One region of the Spirillospora sp. NPDC127506 genome, then DNA from elsewhere that is predicted to be linked to it. Evidence: riboswitches for the same ligand, from Rfam matches in the RefSeq annotation. Region 1 holds a riboswitch; the other holds the start of a gene.
What was found. A riboswitch is a leader RNA that binds a small molecule or an ion and turns the genes downstream of it on or off. The one in region 1 is predicted to bind thiamine pyrophosphate.

Region 1 (4,627 bases):
TACCCGGAGTTCGCGCAGTGGTGCGGCACCGAGCGCACCGCCGAGTGGCACGACCGGTTCCGCGCGGTGTCGGTCGTCTACGGGCACCTGCACATCCCCCGGACGATCTGGACCGGCGGCGTCCCGCACATCGAGGTGTCGGTCGGCTACCCGCGCGAGTGGCGCAAATGGCGCGGGTCGCCGCGCGGCCCGCGCCGGATCCTGCCCGACCCCGAGACGAGCTGACCTAGCGGCGGCCGGGCACCATGCCTGCCGCGGCGAGCGACAGCAGCCGCCCGGCCGCCTCCGGCTCCCGCTCGGTGACCGCCGCGATCGCGCCGGTGAGCCACAGGACGTCGGCGAACGCCGCGCCCGCCGGCGCGTCCCCGGCCCGCTGCGCGCGGGCGAACAGCGCCTCGCCCGCCTCGCACATCGCCCGCCGCGCGGCCGCCCCCTCCGGCCGCCCGTCCCGCAGCGACACCACCGCCGACGCGGCCAGCCCCCGGAACACCGTCACCCGCGCCATGAACGTCCGCAGCCAGGTCATCAGCGCCTCGCCGGGCGCGGGCGCGACCATCAGGTCGCGGGCCGCCGCGGCGAGCTCCTCGTAGGCGTCGGCGAGCAGCGCCTCCAGGAGGTGCTGGCGGGTCGGGAAGTGGCGGTAGAGCGTCCCGATGCCGACGCCGGCGGTGCGGGCGACGCCCTCCAGGGACGCGCCGGCCCCCTCGCGCTGGAACGTCTCGCGGGCCGCGGCGAGCAGCCGCGCCCGGTTGCGGCGCACGTCGGCGCGCACCGCGCGGGCGGGGGCCGTCGGCGTGTCGTCGCTGGTCACGTGGGTCCTCGGTCCTTTCCCGGCGGGTATGGGCCTGCGGCGATTCGGGGGGATCCGCGGCTTTGGAACGGTCCCTCGATACTATCCGCGCCGGGCCGCCCGTTCCGCGCCGGGAGGGGCCGGCCCGCCGCGGCCGGTGCCGCGGCGGGCCTGCGCCGACCTGCGCCGACGTCAGGACGGGCCGGGGGAGACGGGCAGCTGCACCCGCCCGCCCGCGGCGCGGAACTCCGCCGCCTTCTCCCGCATCCCGGCGGCGAGGGCCGCCTCGCCGTCCAGCCCGCGCTCGTCGGCGTACCGCCGGACGTCCCGGGTGATCTTCATCGAGCAGAAGTGCGGGCCGCACATCGAGCAGAAGTGCGCGGTCTTCGCCGGGGCCGCCGGGAGCGTCTCGTCGTGGAACGCGCGTGCCGTGTCCGGGTCGAGGGACAGGTTGAACTGGTCCTCCCACCGGAAGTCGAACCGCGCCTCCGACAGCGCGTCGTCCCACGCCCGCGCCCCCGGATGGCCCTTGGCCAGGTCGGCGGCGTGGGCGGCGATCTTGTAGGCGATGACGCCCGCCTTCACGTCCTCGCGGTCCGGCAGCCCGAGGTGCTCCTTCGGGGTGACGTAGCAGAGCATCGCGGTCCCGTGCCAGCCGATCATCGCGGCGCCGATCGCCGAGGTGATGTGGTCGTAGCCGGGCGCGATGTCGGTGGTCAGCGGGCCGAGCGTGTAGAACGGCGCCCCGTCGCACCACTCCTGCTGCAGGTCGACGTTCTCCTTGATCTTGTGCATCGGGACGTGGCCGGGCCCCTCGTTCATCACCTGGTTGCCGTGCTCGGCCGCGATCCGCGTCAGCTCGCCCTGCGTGCGCAGCTCGGCGAACTGCGCCTCGTCGTTGGCGTCCGCGATGCAGCCGGGGCGCAGGCCGTCCCCGAGGGACCAGGTGACGTCGTAGGCGGCGAAGATCTCGCACAGCTCCCGGAAGTGCGTGTACAGGAAGTTCTCCTCGTGGTGCGCGAGGCACCACGCCGCCATGATCGAGCCGCCCCGCGACACGATGCCCGTCTTGCGCCGCGCGGTCAGCGGCACGTACCGCAGCAGGACCCCCGCGTGGACGGTCATGTAGTCGACGCCCTGCTCGGCCTGCTCGATCACCGTGTCGCGGAACAGGTCCCAGGTCAGCTCCGCGGGGTCGCCGCCCGCCTTCTCCACCGCCTGGTACAGCGGGACGGTCCCGACCGGCACCGGCGAGTTGCGCAGGATCCACTCCCGCGTCGTGTGGATGTCCCGGCCGGTGGACAGGTCCATGATCGTGTCGGCGCCCCACCGGGTCGCCCAGGTCATCTTCTCGACCTCGTCCTCGATCGAGGACGCCACCGCCGAGTTGCCGATGTTCGCGTTCACCTTCACGAGGAAGTTCCGCCCGATGACCATCGGCTCGATCTCGGGGTGGTTGACGTTCGCGGGCAGCACCGCCCGGCCGGCGGCCAGCTCGTCCCGGACGAACTCCGGGCGCACGCCCTCCCGCAGCGCCGCGAACTCCATCTCCGGCGTGATCTCGCCCCGCCGCGCGTACGCGCGCTGCGTCACCGCGCCGCCGGTCGCGCGCCGCGGCCGGCGGGGCGGGAAGTCCTCCCGCGCGGGCGCCCGCCGCCCGTCGTCCCCGGGCCGCGCCGGGCGCCCCTCGTACGGCGCGGTGTCGCCCCGCTCGGCGATCCACGCCTCCCGCAGCGCAGGCAGCCCCCGCCGGACGTCGACCTCCCGCGCCGGATCGGTGTACGGCCCCGACGTGTCGTACAGGACGACGACATCGCCGTTGGTCAGCGGCACCTCCCGCATCGGGACCCGGAGGTCCGGCCGCGACCCCTGCAGGTAGGTCTTGCGGGCAGCTGGAACCACACGTTGTGTCATGACGACTCGATCTCTCCCTACGCCGGCATTACCCGGTCAGGTTCATGCGGTCAGCGGCCGTCCCAGCCGCTATCTCAGCCCGGTTCGCCGGGCACCCGCGATCTGTCGCCCCCGACGCTAACCCGCGGCACCCCGGTTGCCGCAACCGCCGCCTCCGGGGTAGAACGCGCCCGCGCGAGGCCCTGAGAGGATCGGGGCATGTTCGACCCTCACCAGGAGTACACGCTGACCCCGGTCGGCCATGTCTCGTCCGCGCTGACCGACCGCGAGTCCGCGCCCAAGCAGGGGACCGAGGGCGCGCCCGAGGCATGGCTGGTCTTCGAGCCGGCCGTGCTCCCGGCGCTGGAGGGCCTCCGCCCGGGCGACCGGGTCTTCGTGCTGACGTGGCTGCACCTGTCGCCCCGGGACGTCCTGCGCGTCCACCCGCGCGACGACCCGTCCACCCCGATGCGCGGGGTGTTCGCGACGCGCTCCCCGGACCGCCCCAACCCGATCGGCCTGCACCCGGTCGAGGTCCTGGAGGTGACGGGCCGCTGCGTCCGCGTCAGCGGCCTGGAGGCCCTCGACGGCACCCCGATCGTGGACGTGAAACCGATCCTCGCCTGCGAACCCGGCGGGTAGGCCGCCGGGCCGGGGGAGCGCGGCGGGTTCGCGGTCGCCGCCCGCCCCCCGCCCGCCGCGCCGTCAGCCCGCGGTGACGAGGTAGAGCAGGCCCGCCAGCGTCGAGGCCGAGCCGATCTCCCCGCGCGCGGCGCGCGCGGGGACCGACGCCAACGGGACCCACTCGATCCGCTCGGCCTCCACGTCGGTCGGCGCCCCGACCCGCTCGGCGCCGTCCGCCCGGTAGATGTGATAAACGCCATCGTGGACGCCGGGTGACGGCCGCACGTCGAGCAGGTGCCGGACGGTCCCCGCGCGGTATCCGGTCTCCTCGACCAGCTCCCGCGCGGCCGCCTCGCCGGGGTCTTCGCCCGGTTCGACTCGTCCGCCGGGAATCTCCCAACCCCACTGGTCGGTGATGAACCGGTGCCGCCAGATCAGCAGCACCCGGCCCTCCCCGTCGACCGCCGCGACGCCCGCCGCGGGCCGCACCCGCACGAGATGATGGTCGAACCGGCGCCCGTCCGGGAGTTCGACATCGGCCAGCCGCACGTCCATCCAGGGGCTGTCGTAGACCGACCTCTCCCCGTAGACCGTCCATCTCATGGATGGACGCTATCGGGGCCTTTCAAACCCTTACCGGTAGGGTCAGGATCAAGGGGACCAGGGGAGGCGATCGCGTCGGTGAGCACACTGCAGGAGGCCCCGCAGGACCGGATCTTCACGGTGCCCAACGTGCTGAGCGTGGCACGGCTCGTGGGCGTCCCGCTGTTCCTGTGGCTGGTCTTGGCCGAGGCGGACGGGTGGGCGATCGGCGTGCTGGTGTTCGCCGGCCTGTCCGACTGGCTGGACGGCAAGCTGGCGCGCGCGCTGAACCAGACCAGCAAGCTCGGCACGGTGCTCGACCCGGCCGCCGACCGCCTCTACATCCTCGCCACGCTGATCGGGCTCACCATCCGCGACATCATCCCGCTGTGGCTGGTGGTGCTGCTCGTCGCCCGGGAGTTCGCGATCCTGCCGATCGCGCCGATCGTCCGGCGGCTCGGGTACGGCGGCACGCTGCCCGTCCACTTCATCGGCAAGGCGGGCACCATGTGCCTGCTGTACGCCTTCCCGCTGCTGCTGCTGGGCGACCACGACGGCGGCGCGGCGACCGCGGCGAAGGTCGCCGGCTGGTCCTTCGCCATCTGGGGGACGGGCCTGTACTGGTGGGCGGCCGTCCTCTACTGGACGCAGACGCGGCAACTGGTGCTGGCCGGCCGCGACTCGCCCCCGGCCCCCGGGCCGGACGCCGCGCGCGCACCGGACGACCGGCGCGATCCG
Region 2 (4,627 bases), on a different contig from region 1:
CGTCGTTGGTGTAGGGCAGCACGACGAAGCCGTCGTCGACGAGCTGCTCGGCGGCCTCCACCAGCTCGATCGGGTCGGGCAGCAGCGTGCGCTCGTCCGCGATCACCTCCAGCTTGACCCAGTCGGTGCCGAGCGCCTCCCGGGCCAGCTTCGCGGTGAGCACGGCCTCCCCGGCGGTGAAGCAGCCCGCCGTGTTCGGCAGCACCCTGATGCCGCACTCGGCGAGGACGTCCAGCACCGACCCGCGCGCGGCCGGGTCCACCCGCCGCATCGCGACCGTGGTCAGCTCCGTGCCGGACGCGGTCAGCGCCTCCCGCAGCACCCGCATGCTGGGCGCACCGCCCGTTCCCATGATCAGCCGCGAGCCCAGCTCCTCCCCGGCGATCACCAGCGGGTCGGACATCTCACCCTCCTTGCACGGCGGTCAGCACTTCCAGGCGGTCGTCGTCGCGGAGCGCCGTCGTCTCCCACGCCGAACGGCGGACGACCTCGCCGTTCAGCGCGGCGGCCACACCGGTCCGGGCCGCGGTGACGGACGCGACCGCGTCGGCCACGCTCGCGTCCTCCGGCAGCTCGCGCGGCTCGCCGTTGACGGTCACCTTCATGCGCCCACCTCGGAGAACCGGTCGGGGGCGAACGGCGCGGCGATCTCGGGGACGGGGCCGTCCAGCAGCATCGCGGACAGGATGTCGGCGCTCACCGGGGCCAGCAGGATGCCGTTGCGGAAGTGCCCGGTGCCGGCGAGCAGGCCGGGCAGCGCCGTCGGCCCCATCACCGGCGCGTTGTCCGGGGAGCCGGGGCGCAGCCCGGCGGTGACCTCGGCGAACTCCAGCTCGGTGATGCCGGGCAGCAGCTCGCGGGCGTCCCGCAGCAGCTCCCACAGCCCGCCCGCGGTGACCCGCGTGTCGAAGCCCATCTCCTCCTGGGTCGCGCCGAGGACGACCTCGCCGTCCGCGCGCGGCACCAGGTAGACCGACGAGCCCTTCACCAGCCCCCGCGTGGTCCGCTTGAGGAACGGCACGCGGGTGCGGAGCCGGATCACCTGGCCCTTCACCGGGCGGACGGGCGGGACGGTCCCGGGCGGCAGCCCTTCGAGGTCGCCCGACCACGGCCCGGCCGCGAGCAGGACCCGGTCGGCGCGGAGCACGGTCCCGTCGTCCAGCGCGACCCCGGCCGCCTTGCCGCCCTCGACGACGATCCGCACGGCCCGCCGGCGGACCAGCCGGACGCCGAGCCGCTCCACCGCCGCGAGCAGCGCCGCGGTGAGCCGGCGCGGGTCGATCGAGCCGTCCTCGGGGGCGAGCAGCCCGCCGCGCACGCCGGGCGCGAGCATCGGCTCCGCCCGCCGGCACTCCCGGCCGGTCAGCGCCTGCGCGGGGATGCCGAGGCTCTCCTGGAAGCGGCGCAGGTCGTCCAGGTACTTCAGGTCGTCGGCGTCGAACGCGACCTGGAGCAGCCCGTCGGTGCGGTGGCCGGTGTCCAGGCCGGTCAGCTCCTCCAGCTCCGCGACGAACCCGGCGTACCGGTCGCGGGACGCGAGACCGAGCCGCAGCAGCGGCTCCTCGCCGTAGGTCAGCTCGCTGACGGGGGTGAGCATGCCCGCCGCCACCGAGGAGGCGCCGCTCGCGGGCGCCGGGTCGACCAGCGTGACGGTGCGGTCCTTCGCCGGGGCGCCGCCCCCGGCGGTGCGCCAGGCGGTGGCGAGGCCGATGACCCCGGCTCCCACGATCACGACCTGCATTCGCGCTCCCTTCGCCGGCATGATCCGGATCAGGTCCGGCGGTCGGCGGCCCGTTCCAGCCGCCCTCTCAGCCCGGTCGCACCGGACTCCCGCGCTCTGTACTGGTTTATCCGGTTCCCACCTTACGACCTTGGTGCGGCCGTCCAACATCTGGACAGGTGTCCACCCGGAATTCGCGGCGCATTAGGCTGGCCAATCATGGAGAAGGTCATCGTCGTGGGCGGTGGGCTGGCCGGCGTGCGCGCCGTGGAGGCCCTGCGGAGCAAGGGGTACGAGGGCGCGCTGACGCTCGTGTCGGCGGAGCGGCACCGGCCCTACGACCGGCCGCCGCTGTCGAAGGCCGTCCTCGCGGGCGAGTCCGACGACACGACCGTCGACGCCGACTGGGACGCGCTGCGCTGCGAGCTGCTGCTCGGCGAGCGCGCCACCGCCCTGCGCCTGGACGGGCCGGGGCGCGGCGGCGTGCTCGCGTCCACGGCGGGCGACCTGCGGTTCGACGGGCTGGTCATCGCGACCGGCGCGGCCCCGGTCACGCTGCCGGGCGAGGGCCGCCAGCGCGTCCTGCGGACCATCGACGACGCCCGCGACCTGCGCTCCCGGCTGACCGCGGGCGCCCGCATCGTGATCGTCGGCGCGGGCTGGATCGGCGCCGAGGTCGCGACCACCGCCGCGAAGCGGGGCTGCCGCGTCACCGTCGTGGAGGCGGCCGACACCCCGCTCGCCAACGCGATCGGGCCCGAAGTGGGCGCGCTGACCGCCCCCTGGTACGCCGAGGCGGGCGTCGAGCTGCGCACCGGCGTCAAGGTCGCGGCCGTCGACGGCGGCGGCCTCGTGCTCGCCGGCGGAGGCCGGATCGACGCCGACGAGGTCGTGGCCGGCATCGGGGTCCGCCCGGAGGTGTCCTGGCTGGAGGGCTCGGGCCTGCTGGTGGAGCGCGGCGTGGTCACCGACGCCTCGTTCCGCGTCTACCACGGCGGGGAGGAGCCGGGCTCCCTCCGCCCGGACGTGGTGGCGGTCGGCGACTGCGCGGCCTGGTGGTCGCGGCGGTACGGGCGGCGGCTCCTCGTCGAGCACTGGGACACCGCGCTCAACGCCCCCGAGACCGCCGCCGCGGCCCTTCTCGGCGAGGACGCGTCGTACGACGCCGCCCCGTACTTCTGGTCCGAGCAGTTCGGGCGGATGGTGCAGTACGCGGGCAGCCACGCGGCGTCCGAGTGGCTGGTCCACCGCGGCGACCCGTCCGGCCGGAAGTGGGCCGCGGTGTGGCTGACCGGCGACCGCCTCGACGCGATCCTCACCGTCGGCAGGCCCCGTGACCTGGTGCAGGCGAGGCGGGTGATCGCCGCCGGGACGCCCGTTGACCCCGAGGCGATCGCCGACCCGGACGTCCCCGTCCGCCAGGCCGTCCGCTGACCGCGATCGCGGCGGGAAGCCGACGGCTGTCCAGGGGGTTTGAGATTTCCGGCGGCGTGGTAGCAAGGGGGCGTGACGCAGATGCACGCAACCGTTGACAGCGCACTCGACCCCCGGACCGACGCCCTCGCCGGCGAATGGCTCACCCTCCGCGAGACCGCGGAGCGGCTCGGGATCAAGCCCAACCGGATCAAGCAGCTCGTCCACGAGCACCGGATCCTCGCGGTGCGCCGGAACGGGGAGCCGATGGTGCCCGCGGCCTTCATCAAGGACGGCCAGGTCATCAAGGGCCTCCCCGGCACGCTCACCCTCCTGTCGGACGCCGGGTTCGACGACGTGGAGACCATCCGCTGGCTGTTCACCGCCGACGACACCCTTCCGGGGACGCCCGTCGAGGCGCTCACCGAGAACCGGGGGACCGAGGTCCGGCGCAGGGCGCAGGCGCTCGCGTTCTGACCCGGCGGCCCGGCCGGGACGACGCACGTCTGAGACAAGGCACAGCCGAGACAGGCACATCCGAGACAGGCACATCTGAGACAGAGCACGTGACACGATCGCGGGGGCGCGCGCCGGGACCCTCCGCCGCGCGCCCCCGCGATCCCGCATGACCCCGTGAAAGGACGTTCCCCGGCCGTGTCCAGGCATCTCCCCTCCGAACGCGCCGTCGCGCTGCGCGCCCGGCTCAGCCGAGCCCGCCTCTACCTCTGCACCGACGCGCGGGAGCGGCAGGGAGACCTGCCCGAGTTCCTCGACGCCGTCCTCGCGAACGGCGTCGACATCGTCCAGCTCCGCCAGAAGGGGCTGGAGGCCAGGGACGAGATGACCTACCTGGAGATCTTCCGGGCGGCGTGCGAGCGGCACGGCGCGCTGCTCGCCGTCAACGACCGGGCGGACGTGGCGCACGCCGTCCGCGCCGACGTCCTGCACCTCGGCCAGGGCGACCTGCCGGTGCCCGCGGCGCGCGAGATCGTCGGCGGCGACATGCTGATCGGCCGGTCCACGCACTCGGGCGAGCAGGCGTCGGCGGCGGCCGCCGAGCCGGGCGCCGACTACTTCTGCGCGGGCCCCGTCTGGCCCACGCCGACCAAGCCCGGCCGCCCCGCGCCCGGCCCGAAGCTGCTGGAGTACGTGTCCTCGCTGAACGCGGCGCGGCCGTGGTTCGCGATCGGCGGCATCGACCTGGAGAACCTCGCGCAGGTGCGGGCGGCGGGCGCGACCCGCGTCGTCGTGGTGCGCGCCATCACCGAGGCGGACGACCCCGGCGCCGCGGCCGCGGAGTTCGCGCGGCGGCTGGCGGGCTGACCCGGCGGGGGCGGGCGTCGTCGCGGTTTGACCCGGATCACGGTGCGGACCGCGCGGACGATCACCCACAATGGGGATCATGAGCGTGGCACCCGACGACGACCGCATCGTCGACCTCGACGACGACCTGGAGATCCTGCCCGACCAGACGTCCGACGACACCGACACGGG

Region 2: it holds a riboswitch for thiamine pyrophosphate, as region 1 does, so the genes downstream of both, thiO (glycine oxidase ThiO) here and thiC (phosphomethylpyrimidine synthase ThiC) in region 1, are expected to answer to the same signal.

What each region holds. Positions count from the first base shown of each region.
Region 1 is NZ_JBEORG010000050.1:5,004-9,630, reverse strand. It holds gene ABTW95_RS31255 (metallophosphoesterase family protein) at 1-225, shown strand, start outside; gene ABTW95_RS31250 (TetR/AcrR family transcriptional regulator) at 227-811, opposite strand; gene thiC (phosphomethylpyrimidine synthase ThiC) at 983-2,704, opposite strand; TPP riboswitch at 2,700-2,813, opposite strand; gene tsaA (tRNA (N6-threonylcarbamoyladenosine(37)-N6)-methyltransferase TrmO) at 2,903-3,325, shown strand; gene ABTW95_RS31235 (NUDIX hydrolase) at 3,389-3,910, opposite strand; gene clsA (cardiolipin synthase ClsA) at 3,989-4,627, shown strand, end outside.
Region 2 is NZ_JBEORG010000026.1:12,766-17,392, forward strand. It holds gene ABTW95_RS23315 (thiazole synthase) at 1-403, opposite strand, end outside; gene thiS (sulfur carrier protein ThiS) at 405-605, opposite strand; gene thiO (glycine oxidase ThiO) at 602-1,741, opposite strand; TPP riboswitch at 1,731-1,844, opposite strand; gene ABTW95_RS23330 (NAD(P)/FAD-dependent oxidoreductase) at 1,940-3,154, shown strand; gene ABTW95_RS23335 (Rv2175c family DNA-binding protein) at 3,236-3,610, shown strand; gene thiE (thiamine phosphate synthase) at 3,788-4,456, shown strand; gene ABTW95_RS23345 (hypothetical protein) at 4,536-4,627, shown strand, end outside.